2 regions of the Serratia sp. LTN-2 genome follow, and region 1 is predicted to be linked to the other one. Evidence: predicted binding sites of a transcription regulator. Region 1 holds the regulator's gene; the other holds the start of a gene.

The links. Region 1 encodes ArgR, which controls arginine synthesis, uptake and breakdown. Its sites were predicted from a motif close to ANTGAATAAAAATACANT; they were not measured.
Region 2: a site for ArgR is predicted at 1,498-1,515, ahead of argA (amino-acid N-acetyltransferase). Genes of this name have one in related genera too.

Annotation. Positions count from the first base shown of each region.
Region 1 covers NZ_JCAXDO010000021.1:13,710-19,087, forward strand. Annotated here, with positions in the region: gene ispB (octaprenyl diphosphate synthase) at 1-601, shown strand, start outside; gene AC6BYQ_RS24650 (DNA-binding protein) at 652-1,008, opposite strand; gene AC6BYQ_RS24655 (helix-turn-helix domain-containing protein) at 1,191-1,451, shown strand; gene mdh (malate dehydrogenase) at 1,518-2,456, opposite strand; gene argR (transcriptional regulator ArgR) at 2,921-3,391, shown strand; gene yhcN (peroxide/acid stress response protein YhcN) at 3,795-4,058, shown strand; gene yhcN (peroxide/acid stress response protein YhcN) at 4,179-4,442, shown strand; gene mpl (UDP-N-acetylmuramate:L-alanyl-gamma-D-glutamyl-meso-diaminopimelate ligase) at 4,640-5,378, opposite strand, start outside.
Region 2 covers NZ_JCAXDO010000013.1:143,162-148,539, reverse strand. Annotated here, with positions in the region: gene amiC (N-acetylmuramoyl-L-alanine amidase AmiC) at 55-1,308, opposite strand; gene argA (amino-acid N-acetyltransferase) at 1,530-2,873, shown strand; gene recD (exodeoxyribonuclease V subunit alpha) at 2,916-4,766, opposite strand; gene recB (exodeoxyribonuclease V subunit beta) at 4,763-5,378, opposite strand, start outside.

The DNA.
Region 1 (5,378 bases):
CAGCCTGGAATCACTGCGCGTGCTGGCGTTGATGTCGGAGGCGGTCAACGTCATCGCCGAAGGTGAAGTGCTGCAGTTGATGAACGTGCACGATCCTGACATCAGCGAAGAAAACTATATGCGGGTGATCTACAGCAAAACCGCCCGTCTGTTTGAAGCGGCGGCGCAATCGTCGGCGATCCTGTCCGGCGCCAGCGCCGAGCAAGAGCAGGCGCTGCAAGATTATGGCCGCTACCTCGGCACCGCTTTCCAGCTGATCGACGATCTGCTCGATTACAGCGCCGACGGCAGCACCCTCGGTAAAAACACCGGCGACGATCTGAACGAAGGGAAACCGACCCTGCCGCTGCTGCACGCGATGCACAACGGCGACGATGCGCAGCGTGAGATGATCCGAGGCGCGATTGAGCAAGGCAACGGCCGCCACCTGCTGGAGCCGGTATTGCAGGCGATGCAGCAATGCGGTTCGCTGGAATACACCCGCCAACGCGCCGAAGAGGAAGCCGACAAGGCGATCGCCGCGCTGCAGGTCTTGCCGGCCTCGGAGCACCGCACGGCGCTGGAAGGCCTGGCCCATCTGGCGGTACAGCGCGAATTTTAAGAAACCTGGGTTTCTTAACGTTCTCATCAGGCCCGCGCCCACGGGCCTGACTACCTCTCGTTTTCTTCGTCGATGCGCGCCAGCAGGCCGCCGATCCCTTCCCGCATCAGGAAAGCCACCATTTTTTCGCGCTCGCTTTCCGTCAGATGGTAGTAATACTCGATCCAAACCGACAACGGATCCTGGCGCTCCAGGTCATATGCCGCCCCGTCTTCCCTCAGCATCAGCAGATTGCGCGCGCCTGCCGGCAGGCTGTCGATATGATACTCCAACGCTTTTCCCTGCACGCCTTGGCGTCTGCGGCTGAGCCAGCCTTCGCGCCGGGCCATCAGATTGATTCCTTGTGGTGAGGAAGGTAATCCTGCGATGCCTGTCAGCTCCTTGGCGGCAAACCACTCGTTTTTCATAGCCATTATCTCTGGACAATAGTGGGCAAAGTCATTTATTTGGAAACTGATTGGGTCATTTTTGGGAAATTTAATGGTATTCTGATTTCCGAATAAGCGTTTCACGTTGTTCAAACGCCTAACCTTGACCCGTTAGTTATACCACTAACGCAACTTTGGCTAATCAGAAAAGGAATGTAAACATGAATTCAAGGAAGCAGGACTGGCACCCGGCAGACATCATCGCGGCGTTACGCAAGCAGGGCACCACGTTGGCGGCGGTATCACGCAAGGCAGGATTAAGCTCATCAACGCTGGCCAACGCGCTATCGCGCCCATGGCCGAAAGGAGAATGGCTGATCGCCGAAGCGATAGGCGTTCACCCCTCGGAGATCTGGCCAAGCCGCTATTATGATCCGCACAGCGATTGCCTTCTGGATCGCAAAGCGCGCATCAAGTCGTGAACGCAGGGCAAAAAAAACCGCCGGAACAGCGTCCGGCGGCGTTTATCGGCTGACTCGCGGCGACGATCAGTTATTGATGAACTTCTCGCCCAGCTCGATATCTTTGTGCAGCACGTCCAGCATCTCATTCAGCGCTTTTTGTTCAAAGGCGCTCAGGGTGCCGATATCTTTGCGTTCTTCAACGCCGTTTTTGCCCAGCACCAGCGGCTGCGCGAAGAAGCGAGCGTATTTGCCGTCGCCTTCAACGTAAGCGCATTCCACCACGCCTTTCTCACCCTGCAGCGCACGCACCAGAGACAGGCCGAAACGTGCGGCCGCCTGGCCCATGGACAGCGTTGCAGATCCGCCACCGGCTTTAGCTTCCACCACTTCGGTGCCGGCGTTCTGAATGCGTTTGGTCAGATCCGCCACTTCCTGATCGGTGAAGCTCACGCCTGGGATCTGCGACAGCAGAGGCAGGATGGTCACGCCAGAGTGGCCGCCGATCACCGGCACGTTCAGTTCTTCAGGCTGCTTGCCTTTCAGCTCGGCCACGAAGGTGTTGGAACGAATGATATCCAGCGAGGTCACGCCGAACAGTTTGTTTTTGTCGTAAACGCCGGCTTTTTTCAGCACTTCCGCCGCGATGGCGACCGTGGTGTTTACCGGGTTGGTGATGATGCCGATGCAGGCTTTCGGGCAGGTTTTCGCCACTTGCTCAATCAGGTTACGCACGATGCCGGCGTTAACGTTGAACAGGTCGGAGCGATCCATGCCTGGCTTACGGGCCACGCCGGCGGAAATCAGCACCACGTCCGCGCCGTGCAGAGCCGGGGTCGCGTCTTCGCCGCTGAAGCCTTTGATTTTAACTGCGGTTGGGATGTGGCTTAAGTCGACGGCAACGCCTGGGGTAACGGGGGCAATGTCGTAGAGAGAGAGTTCAGAACCTGAAGGAAGCTGGGTTTTGAGTAGAAGGGCGAGGGCCTGGCCGATACCGCCAGCAGCACCGAGAACTGCAACTTTCATCCTATACTCCTTTATTATCTTAAATATATAAAGCGCCGTGAATGTGTTGGTTACGGACCTTAAATTATTACACCTTTAAAAACAATAAATTAGCCAATTCTTGCCTGCCAGTGTAATAAAATGGCCGCTGTCGCGCCCATTTTAGATTAAATCGCTTACGCATGAAGGGCATAGCGCACACTAATCAAAAATAATGCGAGGTTATTCACGAGCAAGTTAACCGGCCGTTACATTACACCCTTACGCAACATCAGAACAACATCATTTTAATAACATTTTATTTACTACTGCGGGCCGATTTTCCGTCGTCAAAAGGGCATATTCATCGCGGCCGGATTTTGTTAAAATGCCGCCCTTTCCTCGCCGCCCGGTCATGTTTATTTTCTTTGGGTCGGCCTCTGTTGCATAAAAATTCATCTATATGCATAATCATGACTTCCACTATCAACTTTCCACGGTGCAAAATGCGTAATCCCGCAAAACAGGAAGATCTGATCAAGACGTTCAAAGCGTTATTGAAAGAAGAAAAATTCAGTTCTCAAGGCGAGATCGTTTTGGCGCTGCAAGAAGAAGGCTTCGAAAACATTAACCAATCCAAAGTATCGCGCATGCTGACCAAGTTCGGTGCGGTACGTACGCGTAATGCCAAAATGGAGATGGTGTATTGCCTTCCGGCCGAACTCGGCGTGCCGACCACTACCAGCCCGCTAAAGAACCTGGTGCTGGACGTCGACCATAACGACGCCGTCGTGGTGATCCACACCAGCCCGGGCGCCGCACAGCTGATCGCCCGCCTGCTCGACTCATTGGGCAAATCCCAGGGCATCCTTGGCACTATCGCCGGCGACGACACGATTTTCGTCACCCCGTCCAGCGGCTTTACCGCTCAGAAGCTGCATGAAGCGATCCTGGGCGTGTTCGAGCAAGAGCTGTGAAACCTGGCGCTAACAAAGTGCGGCTACCGTTCGCATTTTGTTAGCGCTTCTTTAACCCCTGCGTTACCTTCTCGGCCCCCAACCGCGTTTAACACTGCTTTTTTATCCCGCTACAACACATTTCCATGACATCTCCATGTAGCCAGCAGTACCCACTGTGATCTTCCGCACTTTTGGTCAAAAGCACTTACCTCATTGAAATTACATAAAATTAACATCAAAAGATCGTTTTATAAGCGTTTTTTATTCCTTACGGTTATAAAAAAGAAGGTTCACCGGTTTAAAGTTTCACTAGCAACTGTTAGCGAACTATTAATTTTTCGCGTTACTAGCTGTATACTCATTTCCGTGAACTAAGTCACAGTTCGTTAGAACTGATAAAAGAATACGATGAGGTGAGATGATGAAAATTAAAGCTACCGTTGCAACCCTGAGCGTTCTGTCCATGCTTTCCTTCGGCGCATTCGCAGCACAATCTGTTGATGCAACCCAGGCCGCAAAACTGCAGCCCGCCGGCGTGATCACTGTGAGCGGCGTCGCCGCTGCACCTTCCGACATTCGTCAGGCGCTGTCCGATAAAGCCGACGCCAAAGGGGCGACCGCTTACCGCGTGATCGAAGCGCGTAACGACGGCAACTTCCACGCGACCGCTGAAATCTACAAATAAGTACCGGCATTACCCGGCAACGGGCAATACATCTCTGGAACCAAACGCTGTCATAACGGCCTTCAAGAATAAAAATCGCTGCCAAGCCCTTCCAGGCTGTTATGACCAAGGATCGCTATCATGAACATGAAAACTACTGTTGCTGCACTCGGTTTGCTGTCCGTCATCTCCTTCGGCGCCTCCGCCGCCCAGTTGGTGACTAACGATCAGACCACCAATCTGCAATCTATCGGCACCATTACCGTCAGCGGCATCGACGGCGCGCCGACCGACATTCGCCAGGCGTTGTCGGAGAAAGCCGACGCGAAAGGCGCGACCGCCTACCGCGTAATCGAAGCGCGTAACGAAGGCAACTACCACGCCACCGCCGAGATTTACAAATAACAACTCTGGGAACGGCTTTGCAGAGCTGATTACCCTCGTCACTGCCACTGCCGAGTTCTGACGCAAACGCCGATTTCCCAGAGACCCTCTCGTCGTCCTATCCGACGAACCCCGTTGCCCTCGCTCGCGAGGGCTTTTTTATGGGCGTAAAAAAGGCCGCGAATGCGGCCCTTGTGTTGGCTGATGCGGCTAAGCGATCAGTAGGTCACCTTCGGTTCCTGCTTTTTCGCCAGCGCGTCCAGCAGGCGATCGTGAATGCCGCCGAAACCGCCGTTGCTCATCACCAGAATGTGATCGCCCGGCTGTGCGGTTTTCACCACCATGTCCACCAGCGTGTCGAGATCCGCACTCCAGTGCGCCGGTTGCACACAGGCATCCGCCACTTCCGCCACCTGCCACGGAATGTGATGCGGCTGGAACAGGAACACCTCGTCGGCGCGGCCGAGCGAAGGCGCCAGATCGTTTTTGCTGATGCCCATTTTCATGGTGTTGGAGCGCGGTTCCAGCACCGCCAGAATGCGCGCCGTGCCGCCTACCTTGCCGCGCAGCGCGGCCAGGGTGGCCAGGATCGCCGTCGGGTGGTGCGCGAAGTCGTCGTAAACGGTGACGCCGTTGGCTTCGCCGCGCAGCTCCAGGCGGCGGCGGGCATTGATGAAATCGCCCAATGCGCGGCAGGCGTCCGCCGGCTGCACGCCGACGTGGCGGGTGGCGGCGATGGCCATCAGGCCGTTATGCATGTTGTGCTCGCCCACCAGCGCCCAGTTCACTTCGCCGACCTGCTCGCCGTCGAGGAACACCGCGTAATGGCTGGCGTCCGGTGTCAACTTCTGCGCGCGCCAGGTGCCCTCTTCCCCCACCAGCTCCTGCTCGCTCCAGCAGCCCATCGCCATCACCTGTTTCAGGTGGCTGTCGTTGTCCGGCAGAATGATCTTGCCT
Region 2 (5,378 bases), on a different contig from region 1:
TTTTTTTGTATCTGCAATCCGCGAAAATAGCCGGACTCGCGCCCGGCCCTGCCGTTATCGGCTCGCCAGCGCGCCGCCGTTGGCGAAATAAGCCTTGATGCCTGCCAGAATCGACTCCGCCACCTGCTGTTGGAAATGGCTGGTGCGCAGCTTGCGCTCTTCTTCGATGTTGCTGATAAACGCCGTCTCCACCAGGATCGACGGGATATCCGGCGCCTTTAACACCGCAAAACCGGCCTGATCGACGCGATTCTTGTGCAACCGGTTGATTTTGCCCATCCGATTCAACACTTCCTTGCCGAACTTCAGGCTGTCGTTGATGGTCGCGGTCTGGATCAGATCGAACATGGTGTGGTCGAGATAGCGGTCGCCGCTCTTGCTGACGCCGCCGATTTGGTCCGACGCGTTCTGTGTCTGCGCCAGGAACTTGGCCGCCGAACTGGTGGCGCCCTTGGTGGACAACGCGAACACCGATGAACCGCGCGCCGCGCGGCTGGTAAAGGCATCGGCGTGAATCGAAACGAACAGGTCCGCACGCTGCTTGCGCGCCTTGGCGACGCGCACCTTAAGCGGGATAAACACGTCTTCGTTGCGCGTCATGAACACCTTCATGTTCGGCTCGCGCTTGATCATGGCGCTCAGCTTGCGGGCAATCTGCAGCACGATGTCTTTCTCGCGCGTCTTGTACTTGCCGATCGCACCGGGATCTTCGCCGCCGTGGCCAGGATCCAGCATGATGACGATCGGCCGATCGCGCCCCGCCTTGCCGGCCTGCGGCGCTTCCGGCGGCAGCGTGCGCTCCAGATCGCCCTTGTTGTAATCTTCCAGTAACGCCAGTAGCGGATCATACTCCTCACCGCCGCTGCCGACCTTGGTCGGATAGAGATCCATCACCAGACGGTTGCGATACTCCGGCACCGGCGCCAGCGTGAAAATATGCGGGCTGACGCTTTGTTTGAGCTCCAGCACCAGCCGCACGGTATTCTGATCAAACTGGCCGACGCGCGCCTGCTTGAGATAAGGATCGTCGGCGCGCACCTGCCCGGCGATGCCTTTCAGCACGCTGTTGAGGTGAACGCCTTCGATATCCACCACCACGCGATCGGGATTGGTCAGGGCGAACTGCTTGTATTTGAGTTCGACGTTGGATTCCAACGTGACGCGGGTATAGGTGGAGGATGGCCAGACGCGCACGGCGATCACGTGCGATGATGCGGCGAAGCCCGTACGACTCACACTCAGCAACCAGCTGGCGGCAACGCCCTGTAATAAACGACGGCGGCCCAGATTGTGATTAGAGTTTGGCATGCGGCTCCGGCAGTAATAGCTGTTTACAACAGATGAAAAAAACACCAATGAAATGGGGATGCCGAAAACTTTAACCAATCATTCCAGCCCTGTCATCAGAAAATCTTTTTATGGTTTTTCAATTTATTAACGATTTAGCGCCCTTAGCACACTCTTCATGACGATTTCCCACTTGCCATCGGCACAATAAAAGAATAAAAATACAAAAATACCGTATAAATATGCAAAGAGGTTTGGCCGTGAAGGAACGTAGTACAGAGCTGGTGCAAGGATTCCGTCACTCAGTCCCCTATATCAACGCCCACCGCGGCAAGACGTTTGTCATCATGCTCGGCGGGGAAGCCATCGAACACGAGAATTTCTCCAACATCGTCAACGATATCGGGTTGCTGCATAGCCTGGGCATTCGCCTGGTGGTGGTTTACGGCGCGCGGCCGCAAATCGACGCCAATCTGGCTCAGCATAACTATGAGCCGATCTACCACAAACACACCCGCGTGACCGACGCCCATACGCTCGAACTGGTCAAGCAGGCTGCCGGCCTGCTGCAGCTCGACATCACCGCCCGGCTGTCGATGAGCCTCAACAACACGCCGCTGCAGGGCGCGCATATCAACGTGGTCAGCGGCAACTTCATCATCGCGCAGCCGCTGGGCGTCGATGACGGCATCGACTACTGCCACAGCGGCCGCATTCGCCGCATCGATGAAGACGCAATCCACCGTCAGCTCGACAGCAACGCCATCGTGCTGATCGGCCCGGTCGCGGTTTCGGTCACCGGCGAGAGCTTCAATCTGACGTCAGAAGAAGTGGCTACCCAGTTGGCGATCAAGCTGAAAGCGGAAAAAATGATCGGTTTCTGCTCCTCGCAGGGCGTAACCGATGCCGAAGGCAATATCCTTTCCGAGCTGTTCCCCAACGATGCGCAAAAGCGCCTTGAAGAGCTGGAGGAAGGCGGCGATTACCATTCCGGCACCGTGCGTTTCCTGCGCGGCGCGGTGAAAGGCTGCCGCAGCGGCGTGCGCCGCAGCCACCTGATCAGCTATCAGGAAGACGGTGCGCTGGTGCAGGAACTGTTCTCGCGCGACGGCATCGGCACCCAAATCGTGATGGAGAGTGCCGAACAGGTGCGCCGGGCGACGATCAACGACATCGGCGGCATCCTGGAGCTGATCCGGCCGCTCGAGCAGCAGGGCATCCTGGTGCGCCGTTCGCGTGAACAGCTGGAGATGGAGATCGACAAATTCACCATTATCGAACGCGATAACCTGACTATCGCCTGCGCGGCGCTGTACCCGTTCCTGGAGGAAAAAATCGGTGAAATGGCCTGCGTGGCGGTGCATCCCGATTACCGCAGCTCCTCGCGCGGCGAAATGCTGCTGCAGCGGGTAGAAAACCAGGCGCGGCAGATGGGGTTGAAGAAGCTGTTCGTACTGACCACCCGCAGCATCCACTGGTTCCAGGAGCGCGGATTCACTCCGGCGGAGGTCGACGTGCTGCCGATGCAAAAACAGGCGCTGTACAACTACCAGCGCCGTTCCAAAATCCTGCTGGCCGATCTGTAATCCCTGCGGGCGCGGCCATTCATTGCCGCGCCCTCTTGCCGCTTATTCCGCTGTCTGCAGCCGTTCAGCCAGCCCGCTGCGACGCTGGGTCGGCGTGCGAATGGCCCGCAACAGCACCGCCTCCGTAGCGTACAGCGAGAGCTGCTTGCGCGCACGGGTGATCGCGGTATAAACCAGCTCGCGCGTCAGCACCGGCAAGAAGTGATTCGGCAATACCAGGACCGTATGGTCAAACTCCGATCCCTGGGACTTGTGCACCGTCATGGCATAGGCGGTTTCATGCGCCGGTAAACGGCTCGGCTGCACCGATTTGATGCTGCCGTCCGGCAGTTGGAAATGCACGCGCAGTTCCCCCTGCTCATCCGGCAGCGTAATGCCGATATCCCCATTGAACAGCCCCAGCGCGCTGTCGTTGCGGCCGATCATCACCGGCCGCCCTCGGTACCAGCGGCCGAGCACGCCCGGCTTGCGGTCGATCAGACCGGCGCGCTGCAACCCGAGCTCAATGCGCTCGTTCAGGCCGGCGACGCCGAACGGCCCTTCACGCAACGCGCACAGCACCTGGAAACGGCCAAAGGCCGCCAGCACCGTCGCCGCGTCCGCGCCTTCGGCGGTCAGCCGCAGAGAATCGCGATAGCCCGCTACGCAGGCATCCAACAGCGCCTGATACTCTTCACTCGTCGCCAGCGCATAGCCCGCGACATCGCCGAAACTGCCGTTTAGTGCCGCCAGCGCGCGATCCCCGGCACCGGCGTTAACCGCCAACGCCAGTTGGCCGATGCCGGAGCGGGCATCGAAGCGATAGCTCTTGCGCAGCAGGCATAGGCTGTCACGCACCGCCGCTTCCGCGTCAGCCTGCTGCCCTTCGATCGCACAACCGGTCAGGCGGCTCAGCTCCGCCGCGCGCGCATCGCTGTATCCCTGCTCGGCAAAACGGCAAATATCCCCCAACACCGCACCGGCCTCCACCGAGGCCAGCTGGTCACGGTCGCCAAGGAAAATCACCCGTGCCTGGTCGGGCAGCGCGGCAATCAGGCGCGCCATCATCGGCAGATCGACCATCGAGGCCTCATCCACCACCAACACATCCAAATGCAGCCGGTTGCCGCGGTGATAGCGCATGCGCTGGCTGTTCGGCTGCGCCCCCAACAAACGGTGCAGCGTCGCCGCCTCGGTCGGGAACAGCGCCTGCTGCGCCGGGGCCAGCGCCAGCTGACGGCTGGCGCTGCCGAGCGACTCCGTCAGGCGCGCCGCCGCTTTGCCGGTCGGCGCCGCCAGCTGAATGCGCAAGCGGGCGCTTTCATCGAGCTGCACCAGCGCCGCCAACAGTTTGGCGACGGTGGTGGTTTTACCGGTGCCCGGCCCGCCGGAAATGACCGCAATGCGCCGCGTTGCAGCCACCGCGGCGGCGATTTTCTGCCAGTCGGGCTCGTCGCTCGCCGCGCCGAACAAGCGATCGAGAATGGCACGCAGCTCCGCCTCCGGCACCGCCAGCGATTCGCCTTCACCGCCGATAAACGCCGCCACTTCGCCTTCGTTTTGCCACATGCGCTGCAGATATAAACGCGGCCCGCGCAGCACCAACGGCGTAGCGCCGCTGCCGTCTCCGACCGCCGCACTGGCCGCCAAACGCTGTTGCCAACGCGCGCTATCCGGTCGCCCGGCGGTTTCCCACATCGCCAGCGCCAGCGCCGGCTGGCGCCCTTCAAACAGGGTGTCCGCCTGCAGTTGATCCAGCATCAGGCAGACGTGACCGGCCCCTGCCTCTGCGCTCAGGCAGGCAGCGGCCAGCAAAATATCGGGTTCGTCTTCGCTCGCCACCACGCGGGCAAACTGCACGTCCAGCGGCCGCAGCGCGCCAAGCGCCACCGCCTGCTCCAGCAGTGCGATCATGATTCTTCCTCCGCCGCCGCAGCTTCGCCGCTGAACAAGCGATCCATTCCCGCCACCAGCTCAAATTCGGGGAGACAGGTGAAAATGCCGTTGCCCGGGTGCGCCGCATCCACGCCGCGCAGGAACAGATAAATCACCCCGCCGAAGTGGCGCCGGTAATCATAATCCGGCAGCCGATGACGCAGATAGCGATGCAACGCCAGCGTGTAGAGCTGGTATTGCAGATCGTAACGATGCTCCGCCATCGCCTGCTCCATCGCCGGCCGGGTATAAGCGCTGCTGTCTTCCCCCAGCCAGTTGGACTTGTAGTCCAGCAGGTAGTATTTGCCCTGCCAACAGAACACCAGGTCGATAAAGCCTTTCAGCATGCCCTGCACCTGATGGAAATCCAGCGCCGGGCAGCGAGCGGAAAGCGGATCGTAACGCTTCACCAGAGCATCGAGCTCCTGCGCCTGCAACAGCCGGTTAATCGGCAAATAGAACTGCAACTCCGCCTGCTTGTGCTGCGGCGTTAGCGCCGCCAGCGTCACGCCGCTGCCATCGAGCGGCGTGTTGAGCAACACCTGCATCCACGTCAGCAAAATCGGCTGCCAGTGTTCAGCGAACCCTTGC